3 regions of the Photobacterium sp. TLY01 genome follow, and region 3 is predicted to be linked to each of the others. Evidence: predicted binding sites of a transcription regulator. Region 3 holds the regulator's gene; each other region holds the start of a gene.
What was found. Region 3 encodes CRP, which controls carbon source genes, mostly activating them, when cyclic AMP is high. Its sites were predicted from a motif close to TGTGANNNNNNTCACA; they were not measured.

Region 1: a site for CRP is predicted at 1,353-1,368, ahead of cdd (cytidine deaminase). Genes of this name have one in related genera too.
Region 2: a site for CRP is predicted at 2,176-2,191, ahead of LN341_RS12305 (NupC/NupG family nucleoside CNT transporter). Genes of this name have one in related genera too.

Annotation. Positions count from the first base shown of each region.
Region 1 covers NZ_CP090364.1:1,649,272-1,652,551, forward strand. Annotated here, with positions in the region: gene LN341_RS07945 (hypothetical protein) at 1-113, shown strand, start outside; gene LN341_RS07950 (CidA/LrgA family protein) at 211-552, shown strand; gene LN341_RS07955 (CidB/LrgB family autolysis modulator) at 552-1,229, shown strand; gene cdd (cytidine deaminase) at 1,475-2,362, shown strand; gene LN341_RS07965 (DMT family transporter) at 2,489-3,280, shown strand, end outside.
Region 2 covers NZ_CP090364.1:2,632,646-2,635,925, forward strand. Annotated here, with positions in the region: gene LN341_RS12300 (XapX domain-containing protein) at 261-431, opposite strand; gene LN341_RS12305 (NupC/NupG family nucleoside CNT transporter) at 740-2,029, opposite strand; gene LN341_RS12310 (TatD family hydrolase) at 2,242-3,051, opposite strand; gene LN341_RS12315 (hypothetical protein) at 3,035-3,232, opposite strand.
Region 3 covers NZ_CP090364.1:268,492-271,771, forward strand. Annotated here, with positions in the region: gene LN341_RS01255 (DUF1338 domain-containing protein) at 1-526, shown strand, start outside; gene LN341_RS01260 (hypothetical protein) at 600-809, opposite strand; gene crp (cAMP-activated global transcriptional regulator CRP) at 989-1,621, opposite strand; gene LN341_RS01270 (OsmC family protein) at 1,896-2,300, shown strand; gene LN341_RS01275 (YheU family protein) at 2,354-2,575, shown strand; gene LN341_RS01280 (phosphoribulokinase) at 2,702-3,280, shown strand, end outside.

The sequences.
Region 1 (3,280 bases), 1.4 Mb from region 3:
GGCCACATCGTTCAGCAACAGAGCATATTGTGAAACACAGCCTGATGCATAAACTGTCTGTGTTACTTCTTGCTGCGGCGGGCATTGCAATCGTCATCGTTTCAAACCTGTGAACAAGCTGACCAGAATCAATACAGCCGCAAAGAAACGTAGTGTCGATCTCATCAATTTTGTATCATTGCAACACCATTCATCATCATCCTGACGTGTATGAGTTATCTGCGTTCATTTGCAATCATTGCCATTTTTCTGATGGTCGGGAAAGGGTTTCAGTCACTGACCCAGATCCCTATCCCCGGCAGCATTCTCGGCATGTTATTCCTCTTCGGTGCTTTGTCTGCTGGCCTGCTACCGCCAAACTGGGCGAAACCCGGTTGCCATCTGATGATTCGTCATATGGCTATTTTATTCGTTCCGGTTGGCGTCGGGCTCATCAATTATCTGGATCTGCTCAAGGCCAATGCTTTACCGGTTCTGGTCAGTACCATAGGCAGCAGTTTAGTGGTTCTGTTATTCGTTGGCTGGTTTGTGCAGCGTAAGGAGTCTGACTGATGTGGTTAGTCGTTACGCTGATTGTTTTTATTCTTGCCCGTCAATTGTCCAAGCGCTACCAGCACCCCATTCTGAATCCGTTACTGATCTGTCTGGTGGTGATCATTCCTCTGCTGTTGATGCTGAATGTGCCCTATGAGGTCTATTTTGACGATAACAAGTGGATTCATTATCTGCTGGAGCCGGCGGTCGTTGCCCTTGCTTTCCCGCTCTACGAGCAGTTGCCACAAATCCGTAGCCGCTGGAAAGTCATCGTCACCGCCAGCGTGTGTGGCAGCATACTTTCAATGATGACCGGAACAGCCATTGCTTTTGCTCTTGGCGCAGATTTACAGCTGACCGCGAGCATTCTGCCTAAATCCGTGACGACACCCATTGCTATGGCGGTCGCGGAACAAATTGGTGGCGTACCGTCTCTGGCTGCGGTCATGGTTCTGATCGCCGGTGTATTCGGAGCCGTATTGGGCTATCCGCTGTTTAAACTCGCCAGGATCACCCATCCGATGGCAAAGGGATTAAGCATGGGGACCGTAGCACATGCGTTAGGAACAGCTAAAGCAGCAGAGGAAAATTACAAAGACGGTGCATTCAGTTCACTGGCCCTGGTGCTCTGTGGTGTCATCACAGCCATACTTGCTCCAATCATCTATCCCTTGTTGTTGTCTATCTTCCACTGACAACCTTTCCCCTCATTTCCCTGCTTTCACTGAACGATTTCGCTGTGCTACGCCTACCGAGGCACCAGCACAGCGAACTTTCTTTATTGAGTATTTAAATACATACACTTATCTCATCAAACATGTGAAACCACTCACTAATTTGCAAATTAATGAAATAACCAACATGAAATGGTGACAAAGATCACCCTATATATTCATTGACGCACTACAATGCGTAGGTGAATGCATTAAGGAGAATCAGTATGCGCACCGAAGTAATGGACGCTTTAGAGCACCTGCCACACACCTTGTCACAGGCGCTTAAGCCTATCATTACCACTCCGGGTTTTGATGCCACACTGAGCAAAGCAGAATTCGAACAGTTAATGAAAGAAAGCCAGCTGACAGATGCAGCGCTACGTATTGAGTTGCTGAAAGTAGCAGCGGCTTACTCGATTGCCACGCTCTCAAACTTCCATGTGGGAGCCATTGCCCGCGGAAACTCAGGCCGCCTGTATTTCGGTGCCAATATGGAATTCAGTGCGACGTCTATGTCACAAACAGTTCACGCAGAGCAAGCTGCCATCAGCCATGCCTGGTTGAAAGGCGAAACGGGAATTCGCGACATTACCGTGAACTACTCCCCTTGCGGACATTGCCGCCAGTTCATGAATGAACTGACGACAGCGAAAACAATCATGGTGCAATTACCCGAACGTTCACCCAAAGCCCTGCAAGACTATCTTCCGGAATCCTTTGGCCCGTCAGATCTGGGGATTACCGACTTTTTGTTATCAGACAGCTCACATGAGCTGACATTCGAAACCGATGATGCGCTGCTGCAAGAAGCCTGCAACGCTGCCCGTAAATCACATGCCCCCTACAGTAAAAACTATGCGGGAGTTGCGCTGAAAGCGAAGGATGGTCGCGTGTTTTCTGGCATGTATGCAGAGAATGCCGCGTTTAACCCGAGCCTGCCGCCACTCCAGGTAGCACTGATTCATATGAATATGACGGGCTATCCGCTGTCAGATATTGTTGAAGCTGCTTTGGTTGAGCAGAAGGATTCTGCAATCAGCTTGCTGGCTGATACCCAGAATACGCTGGAAACCTTCAACCCTGACATGCCGCTCTCTTACGCCGCCATCTGATGACAAACTAAAAATACCTTGCAGCCGGCAAAGCACTCTGTTTTGTCGGCTTTTTTATCAATTAACAATTTCTTCTATGCACTCATCAGAGTATGATTTCAGATTATTTTTTCTGAATGACACCTTATGACTCATCGACACAACCCGATTCAGGGCGCTTGCTGGATGCTGACAGCCGGAATGGCGTTTGCCGTAGTGAATAGCATGGCGCAATACCTGAGTGTGACCTTTCATTTACCATCGACCACAGTCGGCTTGATTCAATATTTTATCGCTCTTCTTGTCATGCTTCCCTGGCTGCACAGCATCGGTCTTCGTCAGGCTCTGAAAACACAACATTTTGGTATGCACTGTTTCCGCGTGTTTTTGTCTGTGATCGGGATTCAATTGTGGTTATGGGCGCTGGCGTACCCTGTTCCAATCTGGCAAGGCATTGCACTACTGATGACATCGCCTCTGTTTGCCACTGTTGGTTCGGGTTTGCTGCTGAAAGAAAAGGTTGGCTTTGTTCGCTGGATGGCAACACTGGCTGGCTTTGCCGGTGCGATGATCATTTTGGAGCCGTGGGCCGATAATTTCAATCTGGCTTCATTGCTACCTGTTGGCGCCGCTTTCTTCTGGGCGAGTTATTCGCTGATGGTGAAGAAGATGTCATATCACGACTCCCCGACGACTATGGTTGTCTACCTGCTAGTGCTGATCACGCCTTTTAACCTTTTTCTTGCGGCGCCTGATTTCACTCTGCCTGTGGGTCAGCACACCTGGGTTCTGCTAGTCGGTGCCGGGTTATTTACCGCACTGGCGAACTGGGCCATTGCTAAAGCCTACGCCATTGCTGACGCCTCTTTCGTACAGCCTTTCGACCATGCCAAACTGCCTTTGAACGTGCTGGCCGGATTTATCGTCTTCGGATGGGTG
Region 2 (3,280 bases), 1.0 Mb from region 3:
GCATGCCCGATCGACGTCCTTTTCACCGCGCAAGATGATGATCACCTTGCCAGCCATTCATTTTTACACCCTGACTCACAATATGATCAGGATGGTTGCACACAGACATCACTCATCTGCGATTTTACGCAGCCATTTTACCAAGGAGCCTAGTGGCAAACCATACAACAGGCGTTTCCCTGAGTGGATAATGTGTTGACTCGGCAAGCGGTGATCGTCTTCTGACCGCCCGACCATAGGATTACACTCAAGAGCCGGGCTCAGGAAAAGAAACGTTCGATCAGCCATTGATAAAGCTGTCCGCCAATAAACACGCCGACGATGCCCATCACCCCGGATAATACCGGGGGCGCCGGGATTGGCAGTTTGAGTGCGGAAAACATCAGCCCGACGATCACACCGGCCAGCAAAGCCACGATCACTTCATGCATACGGTCACTCCAGTTATGGGTGCCAGACCGGGAGAGCACAGCGGACCGGCCTGAAAACATTCACCGTTGGAAATACTCACAGAGTGTAGACCGCAGGCAACGAAGTGTCTGCTGACCCCTTAAGCATGCGCGCGAGGCTTGCGTGAAGAAAGAGCCAATTGTCCCTTTTTGCCGGCTTTTACCGGAAATGATTCAGATAGTTACTGTTTCTGTTGACTACCGCCAGCGTCAGCGGCAAAGAAAATGTGAGGCAAAAAAAACGCCACAGCGAGGCTGTGGCGTTTTCAATCTGATTGTTTCTGACTGAATTACAGTGACAGGAACAGACCTGCAATCGTTGCAGACATCAGGTTAGACAGCGTACCTGCGGCAACGGCTTTCATACCGAAGCGGGCAATGTCGTGACGACGGCTTGGTGCCAGACCGCCCAGACCACCCAGCAGGATCGCAATCGAAGACAGGTTTGCGAAACCACACAGGGCGAAAGAAATGATCGCTTTGGTCTTCTCAGTCATCGCTGCGCCAGTTTCAGCAACCAGCAGACCACCATCAGCCACATCTTTCAGGTATGGTGTGAAGTTCAGGTAAGCCACGAACTCGTTCACGACTATCTTCTGACCGATGAAAGAACCGGCAATCTGTGCTTCATTCCAAGGCACACCAATCAGGAAGGCCAGCGGCTGGAAGACATAACCCAGGATCAGCTCCAGCGTCAGTTCAGGCATACCGAACCAACCACCAACACCACCCAGAATACCATTGATCAGGGCAATCAGACCGATGAAGGCCAGCAGCATCGCACCGACGTTCAGGGCAAGTTGCATACCGGAAGACGCACCCGCAGCCGCTGCGTCAATGACGTTCGCAGGCTTGTCATCGTGACCTTCATCATCTTTATCAACGCCCAATTGATCCACAGGCGTTTCTGTTTCCGGCTTGATGATTTTTGCAAACAGCAGACCACCCGGTGCCGCCATGAAAGAGGCTGCAATCAGGTATTCCAGCGGTACACCCATAGAGGCATAACCGGCCAGTACACCACCGGCAACAGACGCCAGACCACCACACATCACCGCAAACAGCTCAGACTGAGTCATCTTAGGTACAAACGGACGCACAACCAGTGGTGCTTCAGTTTGACCCACGAAAATGTTTGCTGTTGCAGACATGGATTCGGCACGGGACGTTCCCAGCGCTTTTTGCAGTGCGCCACCCAGAATGTTAATCACAAACTGCATGATGCCCAAGTAGTACAATACGCTGATCAGTGCTGAGAAAAACACGATAACCGGCAGCACTTTCAGGGCGAAGACGAAACCGCCGCCACCGAAGACTTCAAACATCTTGCCTGAGACCAGACCGCCGAACAGGAAAGAAATCCCCTGATCGCCGTAACCGATCACATTAGCAACGAATTGTGATGCACCATACAGCACATCACGGCCTACCGGCACATACAGTACGAATGCGCCGAAGAAGAATTGAATGGCAAACGCGCCACCCACAGTACGTAAGTTAATAGCTTTACGGTTATCAGACAGCAGCACAGCCACAAGCAGCAGCACAACCATCCCAACCAGGCTCATAAACACGCTCATAGTTTATGGCATCCCTATAGTTAAATTTTGGCGTCTCGACAATTCGGCTCTCTCAAGAGTCGGGCGCATTATACGCATGGCAACTTACAGCATGTAATGCACACATCACACTTTGATTGGAAACCGAGTGAAAGTTGAATATCAAGTGTGATGAAACTCACACCAAAGCACGACCTGATGCATAAAGAAAAGCCAGAGAAATGTCAGAATCATCAAATTTGAGAAGGCAGTGCAAACAAAACTTCTGCATTTTTGCTAGTAGCAGCAGCGAGTACCGCCAATGATTCTGATCTCAGGTCAGCCAGAGCCGCTAACACGAAGGCGACTCTGTCCGGCTGATTTGGTTCTCCCTGGTAACCGGCCAACGGCATATCTGGCGCATCAGTTTCCAGTAGCAGTGCATCAAGAGGTAACTGACTCATTGTAGTTCGAGTTTTGTTCGCTCTGCGATAGGTGATCGTACCACCGACTCCAATTTTGATACCTAGATCAAGAAGTTGAGACGCTTGCTGCAAACTGCCACTGAATGCGTGATAAACCCCTCCCCGAATTGGCGGGCAGGATTTCAGGCAACGGATCAGTTCAGGAAAGGCTTTGCGGCAATGAAGGATCACCGGCAGGTTAAAATGATTAGCGAATTCCAGTTGCCTGAGCAGCCAGTCCATCTGTTGCTGCCTGTCTGCCGCGGCAATCGCAAAATCCAGCCCGCATTCCCCGACCGCTACACAGCGGTTGCCCGCCTCCTGACTAACTTTTTCCAGCATCTTCTCCAGCTGGGCCAGTGTGTCGGCATCATGCTCGGAGGCAAAATACGGGTGCATGCCCAGCGCATAGTAGAGCGCTGGCTGTGCAGGTGGTGCCGGACGGGCACACAGGGTCTGGATAAGCTGCCAGTTTCGCGCCCCGACCGAAGGGATCACGATATGGCTGACACCAACCTGCCCGGCTTTAACCAGATAGGGCTCGGGATCAGCGGCAAACGGCGGAAAATCAAAATGGCAGTGGCTATCGATCAGCTGCACGCGGCTCATCCTCTGGTGCCGTTTCACAGGCCTTCCTTCTGGCAGCGCGCTGCGCCGGATGGCGGGCATCGTCTTCATCATAACGAACCGGAGCACAACAGCGCCGGTTTTCCGGTACAAAACCCATACGCTCGCACCAGGCATCGTAGCGGGCCAGCCAACGGCGGATCAGAGTTAACATCGCACTCCCCTTTTCGGATGCAGTGAGTTCGGAATGATTATGTCTGGC
Region 3 (3,280 bases):
CCCGAAAGTGTTTATCAGTGAACTGCTGGTCGGTCAGTGCTCTGCCCAATTGCAAAACACGGTGCGTGCGCTGGTCAAGCAGATCCCTGAGGGTGCAATGAAGGATGCGTCCTTCCTCTATGGCGGCCGTTTGTGGGAGCTGGACTTTGCAACCTATGAAATGCTGGCTGCGGAAAGCGAGTATGCCGGTTGGGTTGCCGCCCACGGTTACGGTGCCAATCACTTTACCGTGAGCGTCAATCAGCTGGAGCAGTTTACCGAAGTGGCGGCAGTGAACAGCCTGCTGCGGCACAACGGGTTCAGCATCAATGAATCTGGCGGTGAGGTGAAGGGCAATCCGGAAGTGATGCTGGAGCAATCCTCGACCATGGCGGATCGTGTGGATGTGTCCTTTACTGATGGCGTACGCACCATTCCTGGCGGTTTCTATGAGTTCGCCAAGCGCTATCCGCAGGCAGACGGGGAGCTTTATCCGGGCTTTGTCGAAGCGTCAGCCGATAAAATCTTCGAAAGTACCAATATGTGATTCAGCCATGCTGAAATGCACGTAAAACAGCGGCCTTCGGGTCGCTGTTTTTTTATGTCTGAAATGCCTGATGTCAGTGCTGCTGATCCAAGGGCAGCATCCAGGCCTCGTTGTCACGACTCAAGATGCCCGAGTGCAGACCGGATTCTTGCTCCAGTAACTGGCGCGGCGACTGAAACCCTGTCATTTCTACTGATGCTGTCAGGAAACGGCCCAGAGTGACCACAGGACGGGGCGGCACCTGGCTGTGCTGCGCATTCGGGGCAAAACGTTCGATATCCATATCACTACATCCACATAAAACTGATATGCCAAATGTAGCAGTAGGATGCAGGAAGGCAACTGAAAAACTGTGAGGTCACTAGAGGAACCTGATGTAAAGCGGGTCCGGAGATTCAAATGCAAGAAAAGCCGCACAGGCGGCTTTTCTGATACTCACAATGGCTGCATCACAGCAGGTGATCAGCGTGTGCCGTAAACCACGATGGTTTTACCGTGGGCAGAAATCAGGTTCTGCTCTTCCAGCATCTTCAGGATGCGGCCAACGGTTTCACGGGAGCAGCCAACAATCTGACCGATTTCCTGACGGGTGATTTTGATTTGCATCCCGTCCGGGTGAGTCATCGCATCTGGCTGTTTGGCCAGATTCAGCAGTGTCTGGGCAATACGACCGGTCACATCCAGGAACGCCAGGTCGCCAACTTTCTGGCTGGTGACTTGCAGACGGCGCGCCATCTGCGCAGACAGGCGCATCAGAATGTCCGGGTTGACCTGAATCAGCTGGCGGAATTTCTTAAAGGAAATCTCAGCCACTTCACATGGTGTTTTTGCACGAACCCAGGCAGTACGCTCCTGGCCTTCTTCAAACAGGCCAAGCTCACCGATGAAGTCGCCCTGGTTGAGGTAGGACAGAATCATCTCTTTGCCTTCTTCGTCCTTGATAAGAACGGCAACGGAGCCTTTAACAATGTAGTAGAGGGTCTCCGCTTTCTCGCCAGCGTGGATCAGTGTACTCTTTGAAGGGTACTTATGAATGTGGCAATGAGAAAGGAACCACTCCAAGGTTGGATCTGTTTGCGGTTTACCTGGAACCATATTACTAACTTCCTCTGCAGTGTGTTGCCCAACAACGTCATTCCTTGAATTGGTGTTGGGTATAACAATATCATTGTTTGCCAACTAGGATATTCAGTCAACGGCTGGGCTGCAAGCGCATGTGAACATTCAGTCCAAGAGTTTAACTTTTTTCGGCACGCATTGCTTGATATTGGGTGACGATAAATGCACATTTTGGACGCATTACTGTGCACATGATCACACAGTTGTGACTTAGTTTTTAAATGCGGGTTTGAGGAGTAAGGAGCATCGCATGCAATCACGTGTTAAATGGGTAGAAGGTTTGACTTTTGTCGGCCAGTCAAACTCGGGCCACAGTGTGGTCATGGACGGTAACGGCGGCAAAACGGCGCCGAGTCCGATGGAACTGGTGCTAATGGCGGCTGGCGGTTGCAGCTCTGTCGATGTGGTTGACGGCCTGAAAAGTGCCGGTCAGGCCATCACCGCCTGTGAAGCCAACATCACCTCAGAGCGCCGCGAGCAGGCACCGCGTTATTTCACCTCCGCCAATCTGCATTTCGTGGTGACCGGTCATGATCTGGATGACGCGCTGGTGGCCAAAGCGGTTGGTGATTCGCTGGAAAAATACTGCTCTGTGTGCCTGATGCTGGGTAAAGGGGTCACCCTGACCCATTCTTATGAAATCGTCGCCGCTTAAGGGTGGTTCGGGAAAGCCGTACCGGTTTTCCCACTTATTTTTCGGTGAGCAGTATGATCGTTCCCTGGCAAGAATTAGACCCCGAGACACTCAATAACCTGATCGAGCATTTTGTGCTGCGTGAAGGCACGGATTATGGCGACCGGGAGCTGAGTCTGGCCCAGAAAGTGGCCAAAGTCAGACAGCAACTGGATAACGGAGAGGCAGTGATTCTGTTCTCGGAACTGCACGAAACGGTTGATATTAAACTGCGCCGGTCACTTCGCACAGAATAAAGCTGCCATAATGAAAAGCGGCAGCAGAAAACGGAAGCTGGCGCTGACTGGCAGGGCTGCAAGCTTGACTGCTTGCATTCACCCTGTTAATAACTGATTCCGTTAGGATTAACGACAAGGTATGTCATGTCTGCAAAACACCCGATCATTGCAGTAACAGGTTCCTCCGGAGCAGGGACGTCCACCACCTCGGAAGCCTTCCGTAAAATGTTTAACATGCTGAACATTCATGCGGCCTGGCTGGAAGGAGACAGTTTCCACCGGTTCACCCGACCTGAAATGGATGTGGAGATCCGCAAAGCCAAAGAGCAAGGCCGTCATATCAGCTATTTTGGCCCGCAGGCCAACGATTTTGCTCAGTTGGGCAACTTTTTCCGCCAGTATGGCGAAGATGGCAGCGGCAAGTTTCGCCGTTACCTGCACACCTTTGACGAGGCGGTGCCCTATAACCAAATGCCGGGTACATTCACCCCCTGGCAGGATCTGCCGGAAAATACTGATCTGCTGTTTTATGAAGGGCTCCATGGCGGTGTTGTGGACGGCGATGTCAACGTGGCGCAGCATGTCGATTTGCTGATTGGCATGGTGCCGATTGTCAACCTGGAATGGATCCAGAAAATCGTCCGCGATACCCGGGATCGCGGCCATTCCCGTGAGGCGGTGATGGAGTCGATTGTCCGCTCAATGGATGATTACCTCAATTAC